DNA from 2 places in the Pedococcus sp. P5_B7 genome. Region 1 is predicted to be linked to the other one. Evidence: riboswitches for the same ligand, from Rfam matches in the RefSeq annotation. Region 1 holds a riboswitch; the other holds the start of a gene.
The links. Region 1 has a riboswitch for cyclic di-AMP ahead of ACXJKD_RS11385 (C40 family peptidase). Riboswitches for the same ligand answer to the same signal wherever they lie in the genome.

Region 1 (5,666 bases):
GCCGCCGCTCGGTGACGGGACGACCGTGGTCCTGCGCGGCGCGCCGGACGTGCTGGTCGACGGCGCCACGGTCCGCCGGGTGGGCGACCTGCAGACCGTCACCGCACCGGCAGGCGTCCTGGTCCGGGTCGTCCCCGCCTGACCCAGGTCGTGTGCCTGATCCAAGTCGTGTGCCTGAGACGGACCCGCCTCAGGCAGACGCCCCGTCAGGACTCGCGGTGCACCTTGTGCGGAGCGGCCTGGACGCGCGGCTTGATGACCAGCAGGTCGATGTTGACGTGCGCCGGCCGCGAGACCATCCACCCGATCGCGTCGGCGATGTCCTGCGCCACCAACGGCTCGGAGACGCCGGCGTAGACCTTGTCGGCCCGCTCCTGGTCGCCCCCGAACCGGGTCAGCGCGAACTCCTCGGTGCGCACCATCCCGGGTGCGATCTCCTCGACCCGCACCGGCTGGTCGACCAGCTCGAGCCGCAGCGTCTCGGTCAGCGCCGCCACGGCGTGCTTCGCGGCGACGTAGCCCGACCCGCCCTCGTAGGCGACCCGTCCCGCGATCGACCCGACGTTGAGGATCGTGCCGGCGCCCGAGGCGACGAGGGCCGGCAACAGCGCCTGGGTGACCTGGAGCGTGCCGATCACGTTGGACTCGAACATGCCCCGCCAGTCCGCCACGTCGGTGTCAGCAGCGGGCGCGAGCCCCAACGCCCCACCGGCGTTGTTGACGAGCACGTCGAGGCGCTGACCCACCTCGGCGGCGAGTCGCCCCACGTCGTCGGCGGAGGTCACATCGCACACGACCGCCCGGCCACCGATCTCGGCCGCCACGGCCTCGATCCGGTCGACCCGCCTCGCGGCGCAGATCACCTCGAAGCCGTCCGCGGCGAGGCGACGGGCGGTGGCCTCCCCGATGCCGCTGCTGGCTCCGGTCACCACGGCGAGCTTCGTCATGCGCTACCTCCTGCGGGTCGAACTGCACTGGAGTCTCGAAATGCACTGGGGTCAATGGCGATCCACGTCGCCTCCGCCTGGGCGAGCAGGCGGCCGTCGGCGGCATACAGGGCCGTGCCGCTGTGGTACTTGCGGCCCTCGCCGCCGCGCGGCCACGCCAGCACGACGTGTTCCTCGCCGACGGTGGGGAGGCTCGTGACCTGCGCGGTCATCGTGCCGAGCACCATCGGCCGCCCGGCGATGCCGGAGGCCCAGCCGCCGGGGCAGTCCAGCGCGGCCCACACCGTCTCGACGGTGACGTCCGCGGCGGGGACCCACGCGGCGGCATATGCACCGTCGCCATCGGCGAGCCGGCCCGGCTGGAGCCGCAGTCCGTCGCCGGGCTCGCGACGGGTGCCACACGAGAAACAGGTGGGGAAGGGATGGTCGACGAGCCCCTCGTAACCCTCACCGGCCGCCGTGGCCTCGGCGAACGACACCGGCGCGGGTAGGCCGGCCTGCTCCAGGGCGGCAGCGGTCGTGGCCTGCGCGACCGGGTGGTCACCGTCGACGACCTCGAGGGTGCGCCGGCCGTCGGACTGGCCGGGCACGACCTGCAGCTCACGGTCGAGCGGGGGAGGGGTGCGCAGCCGCACGGTGACCGACTCGTCCGGCCCCGCCTCGAGGAGGGCGGCGACGTGGCCGCTGACCCAACCCCCGTTGCCCGACTCGGGCGGACCACAGAACCGCGACGGCACGACGAAACCCATGTCCCTGAACCTACTGGGCCACGCCTGCGCCCGGTGGCGGCCGGCAGTCCGCTCCATCGCGAGCGTGGACCCGTGCGGCCCCTGATGGGGGGACGGTCCAGAATGGGCGGTGATGTCACGACCCGCTCCCGACGCCACGAGCTCCGACCCGAACGGTGCGGACTTCAGCCTGCGCCGCATCGCGGTCCCGGCTTACGGGCCGACCATCATCGCGGCCATCGGCAGCGGGGCGGTCGTGCCGATCGTCGCGTTGAGCGCCCTCGACCTCGGGGCGTCGCAGTCGGTCGCCGCCCTCACCGTCGGGCTCGGGCTGATCGCCGAGCTGTTCTTCGCGGTGCCCGCCGGAGCGCTGGTCCACCGGGTGGGGGAGCGACGAGCCCTGCTGTGGGCGAGCGCCGTCGACGCAGTGGGTGCGTTCGTGGCACTCACCGCCCCGTCGCTCCTCGTCCTCATGGCGACCGTGTTCGCGATGGGGTTCACGGCGTCGGTGTTCCTCGTCGCCCGGCAGGCGTACCTCATCGACGCCGTGCCGACCACGATGCGGGCGCGGGCGCTGTCGACGCTCGGCGGCGTGAACCGGATCGGCATGTTCATCGGGCCGTTCATCGGAGCGCCCATCATCCACTTCTGGGGTCCGCCGCCGGGTTCGCCGTCGCGGTGGCGGCTGGTCTGGGCGCCGCCGCCCTGGTCCAGTTCGGGCCCGACCTCACGGCCGCGCACGAGGCGCAGGCCACGGCGGAGTCGCGCGACCGCGCCCCGGCCAGCACCGCCCGCGTGCTGTGGGACCACCGCAGCACCTACCTCACCCTCGGGCTGGGGATCATGGTCATCGGTGCTGCCCGGTCCGCCCGGCTCGTGCTGCTGCCGCTCTGGGCCAACCACGTCGGGCTCTCCGCGACCACGACGGCGATCATCTTCGGCATCGTCGGCGGGGTCGAGATGCTGCTGTTCTACCCGGCCGGCTCGGTGATGGACCGGTTCGGCCGGATCTGGGTCGCGGTGCCGTGCGTCGTCCTGCTCGGTATCGGCATGCTCTCGCTCCCGCTCACCCACAGCGCGCTCGCGGTGACGGTCGTCGCGCTCGTGGCCGCCGTGGGCAACGGCATGGGGTCGGGCATCGTCATGACCCTGGGTGCGGACAGCGCGCCGGAGTGGGGGCGGTCGCAGTTCCTCGGCGGCTGGCGGTTCGTCTCCGTCGTCGGCGGGAGCGGCTCCCCGGCCCTGATCAGCCTCATCACCGCGCAGGCCGGGCTGGCCGCCGCCTGCGTCTCCCTGGGGGGCCTCGCGCTGGTCGGGACGGGCTGGCTGGCCTACTGGGTGCCGCGCTTCGACCCGGTCCGGCGGGCGGCTCGAGAAGAGGTCGGGGGGCAGCTCGAGAAGAGGTCGACGGGCGATCGGTGACGCGCTGACGGTCGCAGGTGAGAGGCTGGGGCCTGTGACCGACCTGATCGACACCACCGAGATGTACCTCAAGACGATCTTCGAGCTCGAGGAAGAGGGCATCACCCCCCTGCGCGCCCGCATCGCCGAGCGGCTGGGCCACTCCGGCCCGACCGTCTCGCAGACGGTGGCCCGCATGGAGCGCGACGGCCTGCTGAGCCTCGCGGGCGACCGCCACCTCGAGCTGTCCGACCACGGCCGCCTGCTCGCCACGCGGGTCATGCGCAAGCACCGGCTCGCCGAGCGGCTGCTCGTGGACGTGATCGGGCTCGAGTGGGAGTACGTCCACGACGAGGCCTGCCGCTGGGAGCACGTCATGTCCGAGCGGGTCGAGCGCAAGATCCTGGCCATGCTCAAGGACCACCACGACTCGCCCTACGGCAACCCCATCCCCGGGCTCGACGAGCTGGGCGACGAGGAGCCGACCGAGGGCTTCCGCACCGGCCTGCAGACCCTCACCGAGCTTGCCGGGGAGTTGCCCGAGACGGTGCTGGTCCGCCGGATCGGTGAGCCGGTCCAGGTCGACCACGAGGCGCTCAGCCTGCTGACCGTCGCCCGGCTCCTGCCCGGCGAGCGGGTGCGGGTCCACCGCGCCGACGGCCGCGTGGTTGCCGTGCGCGAGGGCGCCCCCGAGTCGACCGGGGTGTCCCTGCCCGACGAGGTCGCCCAGCACGTCTTCGGCGCCCTGGTCTGACCCCGCGTGTCGCGCCCTGTTCGGCGCGTCGCCACTGCCCGCTCATCTGAGCGCCACCGCTGGCTGGCCGCAGGCCTCTGACCTGCGGTTTTGAGCACGGCGGCTGGGGTGTGCCTGACGTCACCTTGGGGTTTCTTGGGTGGGCCGTGACCTCAACGTGACTTTCGCAGGAGCCTTGTGTACGGTGGCTGCGGTTCCCTCGCCCCCTGGGGGGACCGGCTCGATGTGGAAACGCCTAGTCCTGTCACCACGCCCGAGTCATTCAGTACAAACCGCTTGGCAGGAGCGGGGGACCCAACTTTGGGCCTTCTCTTCACGAAAAGGTCCTTGGGGTTAAGTCTCCACGTACGCGCCCGCAAGGTCGGGTGACAACCGTGGAGGCCGGGTGATCTACCTCCATCCGAACCCGACAGCTCACCTCGTAGGCGCTGGAGGTTCATCCATCGTGGCTTCACACAGTTCTGGCCGCCACCGCGCGCCGGGCCGTTTCAACCCCGTCTCCGAGTTGTCCGGCATCGTGGCCAGCGCCGCGCAGCCGGCCGTCAAGACCTCTGCGGTCATCGCCGCTTCCGGTGGTCTTGTCGCCTCGTTCGCCCTTCCCGCCTCTGCCGCCAGCGCCGCTCCGGCCCCGGCCGCCAAGGGCGCCACCACCGCCGCGCCGGTCGCCGTCCAGGCCCCCGAGACCGCGGCTCCCGCGGCCTCCAGCGCCTTTGGCGTCATCGGCTTCAAGGCGACCGCCAAGCCGAAGCCCAAGCCGGTGGTCCGCGTCGTCCCCGACCGCACCGTCCAGGCTGCCAGCCGGTCCACGGCTCGCAAGGACTACACCAGCCTGAAGCCCGCCGCCGGCGGCGTCCTGGCCATCGCGGCCCAGTACGAAGGCCTGATGTACTCCTACGGCGGCACCAGCCCGTCGACCGGCTTCGACTGCTCCGGCTTCACGCAGTACGTCTTCGGCCGGGTCGGCATCAGCCTCCCGCGCACCGCCGACGCCCAGCGCGCCGCCACCACCCGCGTGTCGAACCCGCAGCCGGGAGACCTCGTCTTCTTCGGCAGCCCCGCCTACCACGTGGGCATCTACGCCGGGAACGGCATGATGTGGGACTCCCCGCGCAGCGGCAAGGCCGTCGCCCTCCGCTCGATCTGGTCCTCGAACGTCACCTACGGTCGTCCCTGACCCACGCTGAGCTCGTCGCACCACTGGTTGAGCCACGCACCGCAGGCCCCCTCCGCTTCGGCGGCCGGGGGCCTGCGGCGTTGTGGGGGTATGCCGCGGGCTCGCCCGGGTGCCCCGTGCCCCATTTGCGCCCTCGTGTGAGGATGGAGCGATGAACGTGGGTCAGACGAACGTGGACGAAGCGACGAACGTGGACGAAGCGACGAACGTGGATGAGGCGCTGAACGTGGACCAAGCGACGAACGTGGATGACGCGATGAACCAAGCAACCCGATCAACCAGCGACGCAACACCCTCGACCAATGCAGTGGAGATCGACGTCTGGGCCGACGTGGTCTGCCCGTGGTGCTACCTCGGCAAGCGGCGGCTCGAGCTCGCCATCGCCGAGAGCGCGCACCCGGCCGAGGTAACTGTCACCTACCACGCGTTCGAGCTCGACCCGAAGGCCGCGCACAGCACGGGGGAGACGGTGCTCGCCTGGCTGGCCCAGCGCTACCGCACCGACCTCGACGGCGCCCGCGAGATCGCCGAACGACCGGCGGTGATGGGTCGCCCCGACGGCGTGCACATCGACGTCGACAAGCAGCTGCGCGCGAACTCGTTCGACGCCCACCGGCTCGTCGCACTGGGGCTCGCCCAGGGTGGGCCGGCCCTCCAGGCGG
Region 2 (5,666 bases), 110 kb from region 1:
TCCTCCTGTGGTCCGGACACCACGGCTCCGAGGATCTCCAGCCACAGCTCCTGGAGCCAGGCAGCCGTCCCCTCCAGGCGCACCGGCCCGCTCGCCCTGGCCTTGCCGGCGAGTGTCGCGACGGGCCACGGCAGGGCATCCCGGTCGATCTTCCCCGAGGTCCGCGTGGGGAGGTTCTGGACCTCGGCGAGGCGCGGCACGAGCGGGCTCGGCATGGACGCACGCAGTGCCGCCAAGGACGCTTCGAGGTCGAACGAGTCGGAGAGGACGACGTAGCCGACGAGCATGGCGTGGCCCGCCCCGGTGTGGCGTACCGCTGTCGCCGCACCCATCACCCCCTCGAGCGAGAGCAGGGCGCTGTCCACCTCGCCCAGCTCGATGCGTCGGCCACCGACCTTGACCTGGTCGTCGGCGCGCCCCCCGAACACCAGGCCCTCAGGGTCGTTCCGGACGAGGTCGCCGCTGCGGTACGCCCTGTCCCACCCGAGCGTCGGCATAGGGGCGAACTTCTCGGCGTCCTTGTCGGCGTCGAGGTACCGCGCCAGTCCGACCCCACCGATGATGAGCTCGCCGGTCTCACCCGGCTCCACCGGCCGGCCCGTGGGGTCGACGACCGCCAGGTCCCAGCCGTCCAGCGGCAGCCCGATCCGCACCGGCCCCTCGCCGGTGAGGCGGGCCCCGCACGACACCACCGTCGCCTCGGTCGGCCCGTAGGTGTTCCAGACCTCGCGCCCGTCGGTGGCCAGCCGGGTGCCGATCTCCGGAGGACACGCCTCCCCACCCAGGATGAGCAGCCGCACGTCCGCCAGGGCGTCAGTCGGCCACAGCGCGGCCAGCGTGGGCACCGTCGAGACGACCGTGATCCGGTTGGCGGTCAACCAGGGCCCGAGCTCCATCCCGCTCCGCACGAGGGAGCGCGGCGCTGGGACGAGGCACGCGCCATACCTCCATGCGAGCCACATCTCCTCACAGGAGGCGTCGAACGCGACCGACAGGCCGGCCATGACCCGGTCGCCGGGACCCATCGGCTCGTCCTGGAGGAAGAGGCTCGACTCCGCGTCGACGAAGGCGGCGGCAGACCGGTGGGACACGGCCACACCCTTGGGCAGGCCGGTGGACCCCGACGTGAAGATGATCCACGCGTCGTCGGCGAGGTCGGGGTCCTCGGCCTCGACCGCGGGACCCGCCGGGTTGCCCGTCAGCTCGACCACCAGGTCGTCGCTGATGACCGCAGCCACGTCAGCCTCGCCGAAGACGGTCCGGGCGCGCTCGTCCGGGTCGTCGGCATCGACCGGGACGTACGCCGCGCCGGCGACCAACGTGCCCATGATCGCCACGTAGAGGTCGATGGTCCCCGACCTCAGCCGGATCCCCACGCGGTCGCCCCGGCCCACCCCGAGGGAGTTGAGCTCGGCGGCGACGAGCTCGCTCGCCTCGTGGAACTCGCTGTACGTCAGGACGCTCGCCCCGTTGTCGAGGGCGGGTTCGTCAGGTGCGAGGGCGACCGTCGCCTCGAAGATGTCGGTCAGGGTGCGGGGAGCAGGTGCCAGGTAGCCGCGGCGGAGCGTCACCTCTGGGGGTCCTCCGTCGGGACCCCGCGACCACGGCTCATGCGGGCCATGGTGGCGCACGAGGGTGAACGGCACATGAACGGCGAGGACGCCCAGCACGTGCCCACCGTCGCCGGGGTGTCAACCACGTCGCTCGAACCTTGGGCCAAGCACGGGCGTGGCGCATGATGGGCACGTCAGCCAGCCGGTCCGGGCGCGCGGCCCGGCCGAACCTGCTGACCGCACCACCCGCCGACGAAGAGGACCTCGCATGTCGAGCACCCAGTTCACCGTCCACACGAGGTTGTCGCCGAAGGAGGTCCTGGCCGTCATCACGGACTTCGGCCCCGACCGGGCCCGCTGGTGGCCCAACGTCGACGACGCCCACTTCACCGTCCACGACCAGGGCCCCGACTGGGCCGAGGTGACCGAGGGCACCAGCATGGGCTGGGAACGCGAGCGGTACTCCTGGGACGCCGCTGCCGGCACCGTCACGATCGACACCCTCGAGTCGAACCTCTGGGGACCGGGGAGCAGCTGGCACTACGAGCTCGTCCCTGCCGACGACGGCACCGACCTGCGGGTGAGCCTCCAGCGGAAGCCGATCTCCTTCAGGGGCAAGCTCGTCGCCGGGTTGATCCCCCTCGTGGGCGCGCGGACCCTGGGCAAGCAGTTCGAGACCGTGCTGCGCAGGGCCGAGAACCGCTGAGGCCCCTCGACCTTGGCCCGACCGCCAGGCGCGTCGAACAACCACGCGGAGCCGACGGGGGGACTCGAACCCCCAACCCCTTGTTTACAAGACAAGTGCGCTGCCAATTGCGCCACGCCGGCCGGTCTGCCGCAGCAGACGGCGACGATCGTACCGGCGGCATGGCGAGGGTTCGGCATCCTGGGCGACCCCGCGCCATACCCAGCCATCGCACGACGGCGGCCCGGCACCGTGAGGTGTCGGGCCGCCGGCTGTGCGGAGAGCGGGTCAGCGGGCGTTCAGGTAGGTCTGCAGCGTGCGCACCGTGGCGCGGTCGAGGTAGCGGGCGCCGTTCTTGCGGGCGCCGATCTTGGTCTGCAGGGCGCGCATCGTCTTCGGACCGATGACGCCGTCGGGGGCCGAGTCCACCTTCCGCTGCAACGCCTTGACGTCGGTGCGGGACAGCGTGCCGTTGACCGACCCACCGACCCAGCGCTCGATGGCGGCGTTGGTCTTGGGGCCGCGGATCCCGTCGACGACGAGCGTGCCGGTGCTGGTCGAGTGGGCCGCGGGAGCCTGGCGGGTGGCAGAGCGCGAGGCCCTGCTGGTCGTCGAGCCGGCATCGACCGCGCCACCGTTGGAGCGGGTGAGACCGGCGCGGGCGCCACAGGTCGGCCAGGCGCCGGGGCCCTGCGAGGCCAGCACCTTCTGGGCGATGGTGATCTGCTGGGCCTTCGTGGCGCGGTTTGCGGTCGGGGCGTAGCGCTCGCCGCCGAAGCCGTCCCAGGTGCGGTCGGAGAACTGCAGACCCCCGTAGTAGCCGTTGCCCGTGTTGATCGACCAGTTGCCACCGCTCTCGCAGGCGGCGACGCGGTCCCAGACCGTCGAGGCCTGCGCGCTGCTGGCGGTGGCCATGCCACCTGCGACGGTGGCGACACCGGCCACGGCGACACCCGTCACGCGACGTCGAACAGGGTTGGCCTTCCGAGCAGAGTGCTTCGGGGCGTAGAACATGGGTGGGGGGTTCCTCTCCTGACCGGCGCCTGCGGGGTTAGCTGTCGGGTTCGGGCTGTCAGGTGCCCGGCCGGCCTGAGCCGGCTTCACCCCCAGGCCACCGTGGTGGCCGCGTTGGGTTCCCCGTCCTCGTCGTGCCCGGAGATCTTCCGGTGAAACCCCCACCTGACGAGGCTCGGCGCGGTGGGAGTGCTTGGCTGATTGGGTATGCCGTGTGCAGTTGTGACCGCGCGTTCGCGCAGGTAAGACACGGTAGGGGGCGTTCGTCAGGCCGACAACCGGTTGGCGCGTATTCGCCACATTTCGTTCCCCGTCAGCGCCGGCGGCCCGACGTGTTCGGAAGATCCGCCGTGCCATGACCCGGGATAACTTCCGAACAACCAGTCTCGTGCTCGACAGCCCGGACCGCCCGGACCGCCCGGCCCGGTCAGCGCCGTCGAGCGCGTCGCTTCTGCACCATGCGGTGGTCGAACGGCGCCGCCATGAACTCCCCCAGCACGCTGCCCGCCGCGATCGCCAGGAGCACCGCCATCGCCCCCAGCAGGGTGGTCAGCCCCCCTTGGAGCGACAGCGTCCCGGAGTCGGCCGACGACCCGTTCACCATCTCGTAGAGGCCGCGGAAGATCGCCAGACCCGGGAGCAGGCCGTAGGACGCCGGGACGACGAGCACCATCGCCGGCGCGCCCATCCGGAGCGCCAGCAGTCGTCCCGCACACCCGAGCACGATCGCCGCCAGCCCGGCGGCGGACAGCTGGCCCAGCCCGTCGACCTTCGAGACAGCAAGCGAGACCCCGACGCCCACCGCACACAGCACGCCGCTGGGCACCACCAGCATCCGGCCCGTGCGCAGCGACACCGCACCGGCCAACCCGACCACGAAGGCGCCCACCACCGCCAGCAGCACCGGGGCGTTGAGCGCCTGCGTGGACACGATGGACGGCGAGGCGACGTTCAGGCCGAAGGCACTGGTCAGGGCCAAGGTCAGCTGCAGCCCGGTCGCCACCCCGAGGATGATCCCGGCCGTCGTGAGGAACACCGCGAACATCCGGCCGGCACCGGTCACGGAGTAGCCCGAGATCGCGTCCTCGAACGCCGAGGCGACCGTGCGACCCGGCAGGAGCACGGTGATCCCGCCCGCGACGATGAAGGCGAAGTCCGACGAGGACACGGGGAGCCAGCCCGACGCACCGAGGCTGAACGCGCCCCACGCGAGCACGGTCGCGAGGAACCCACCGATCGCACACTGGTAGAAGTCCGGGAGGCCGCCCTTGCCGAGCGTCCGCGCGGCATACCCGACCAGGAGGGCCGACAACCCGGCGACGAGCGTCGCGACGGGACCGGCGCCGAGCATCACCGCGATGGCGGCGGCCAGCAGGCCGAGCGCACCGCGCACCGTCCACTTCGGCCAGAACCGCGGCGCGCGGCGGATCTCGCGCAGCTGGGCGGCGGCGGCCTCGCGGTCGTAGGACCCGGCGACGAGGTTCTCGACGAACTCGTGCACGGCCGTGAGCCGGGCGAAGTCACGCGTCGACGACCGCACCACCCTCAGCATCGTGATCGGCGCCCCGGAACCCGTCGTGCACTGGATCAGCAAGGACTGCAACGTGATGTCGACCTCGAGGTTGTCGAGTCCGGCCGCCGCGGCCACCGCCACGACCGACGACTCGACCTGGGGAGCGCCGGCGCCGCAGCGCAACATCAGCTCGCCGACGCGCAGGGCGAGGTCGAGCGAGGCCCGCGCCTCGCGCTCCTCGGCCGCCGCCTGTCGCACCCGCGGGTTGCGGTAGGGCGTGTGCCGCAGGGACTCGACCATCGGCAGGGTCTCGGTCAGCTCCTCGCCGCGCCAGATCCGGCTGTGCCGCAACACCGGTCGACGCTTGGCGGGAGGATGAACGGGTCGGTCCTGGACGCCTTCGGTCATCCCGTCAAGCCCACCCCGGGCAGCACGGCCGAGGGTGGGTCGTAGGGCCACCACAGCGGGATGCCGCCGTTCTGCACGATCACCACTACGACCCCTGCCGCCACGAGCAGGGCGAGGGCCACGACGACCTTCGTGCCCCGCGTACCCGGGCTGACGCCGCGGACGATGCTGCGGGTGCCCCGGCGCAGGCCCGAGCCGCCAGGGCCCCACCACGCCATGAGGGCCGCGACCGCCGCGCCCACCGCGAGCGGCCCGGACGAGTCGGGGTGGGGCTGGCCGCCGTAGACGGCGACCGTGCCCAGGGCCGTGCTGAAGACCGCGCAGATGCCCACGACCAGCGGGAGGACCGCGCTGACGACGGTGGCGAGCGCGCCCACGACGAGGTGCCAGGGGCTCGCCACGACCGCGACCGGCACGTCGGAGCGACGCGGTCCGCGGGTGTGCCGCCGCAGGACCAGGGAGGTGACGGACCGGTCGGCGGTGCGAGCGGCCC

Region 2: linked by a shared signal. The riboswitch ahead of ACXJKD_RS11935 (transglycosylase family protein) and the one ahead of ACXJKD_RS11385 (C40 family peptidase) in region 1 are both predicted to bind cyclic di-AMP.

Annotation. Positions count from the first base shown of each region.
Region 1 covers NZ_JBFULM010000004.1:168,255-173,920, reverse strand. Annotated here, with positions in the region: gene ACXJKD_RS11415 (beta-galactosidase) at 1-142, shown strand, start outside; gene ACXJKD_RS11410 (SDR family NAD(P)-dependent oxidoreductase) at 207-947, opposite strand; gene ACXJKD_RS11405 (hypothetical protein) at 944-1,696, opposite strand; partial or broken gene ACXJKD_RS11400 (MFS transporter) at 1,809-2,309, shown strand; gene ACXJKD_RS11395 (MFS transporter) at 2,354-3,097, shown strand; gene ACXJKD_RS11390 (iron dependent repressor, metal binding and dimerization domain protein) at 3,132-3,830, shown strand; cyclic di-AMP (ydaO/yuaA leader) riboswitch at 4,071-4,273, shown strand; gene ACXJKD_RS11385 (C40 family peptidase) at 4,276-5,004, shown strand; gene ACXJKD_RS11380 (DsbA family oxidoreductase) at 5,261-5,666, shown strand, end outside.
Region 2 covers NZ_JBFULM010000004.1:274,573-280,238, forward strand. Annotated here, with positions in the region: gene ACXJKD_RS11920 (Pls/PosA family non-ribosomal peptide synthetase) at 1-1,571, opposite strand, end outside; gene ACXJKD_RS11925 (SRPBCC family protein) at 1,822-2,259, shown strand; tRNA gene ACXJKD_RS11930 (tRNA-Thr) at 2,309-2,381, opposite strand; gene ACXJKD_RS11935 (transglycosylase family protein) at 2,527-3,252, opposite strand; cyclic di-AMP (ydaO/yuaA leader) riboswitch at 3,264-3,417, opposite strand; gene ACXJKD_RS11940 (threonine/serine ThrE exporter family protein) at 3,680-5,173, opposite strand; gene ACXJKD_RS11945 (serine/threonine-protein kinase) at 5,170-5,666, opposite strand, start outside.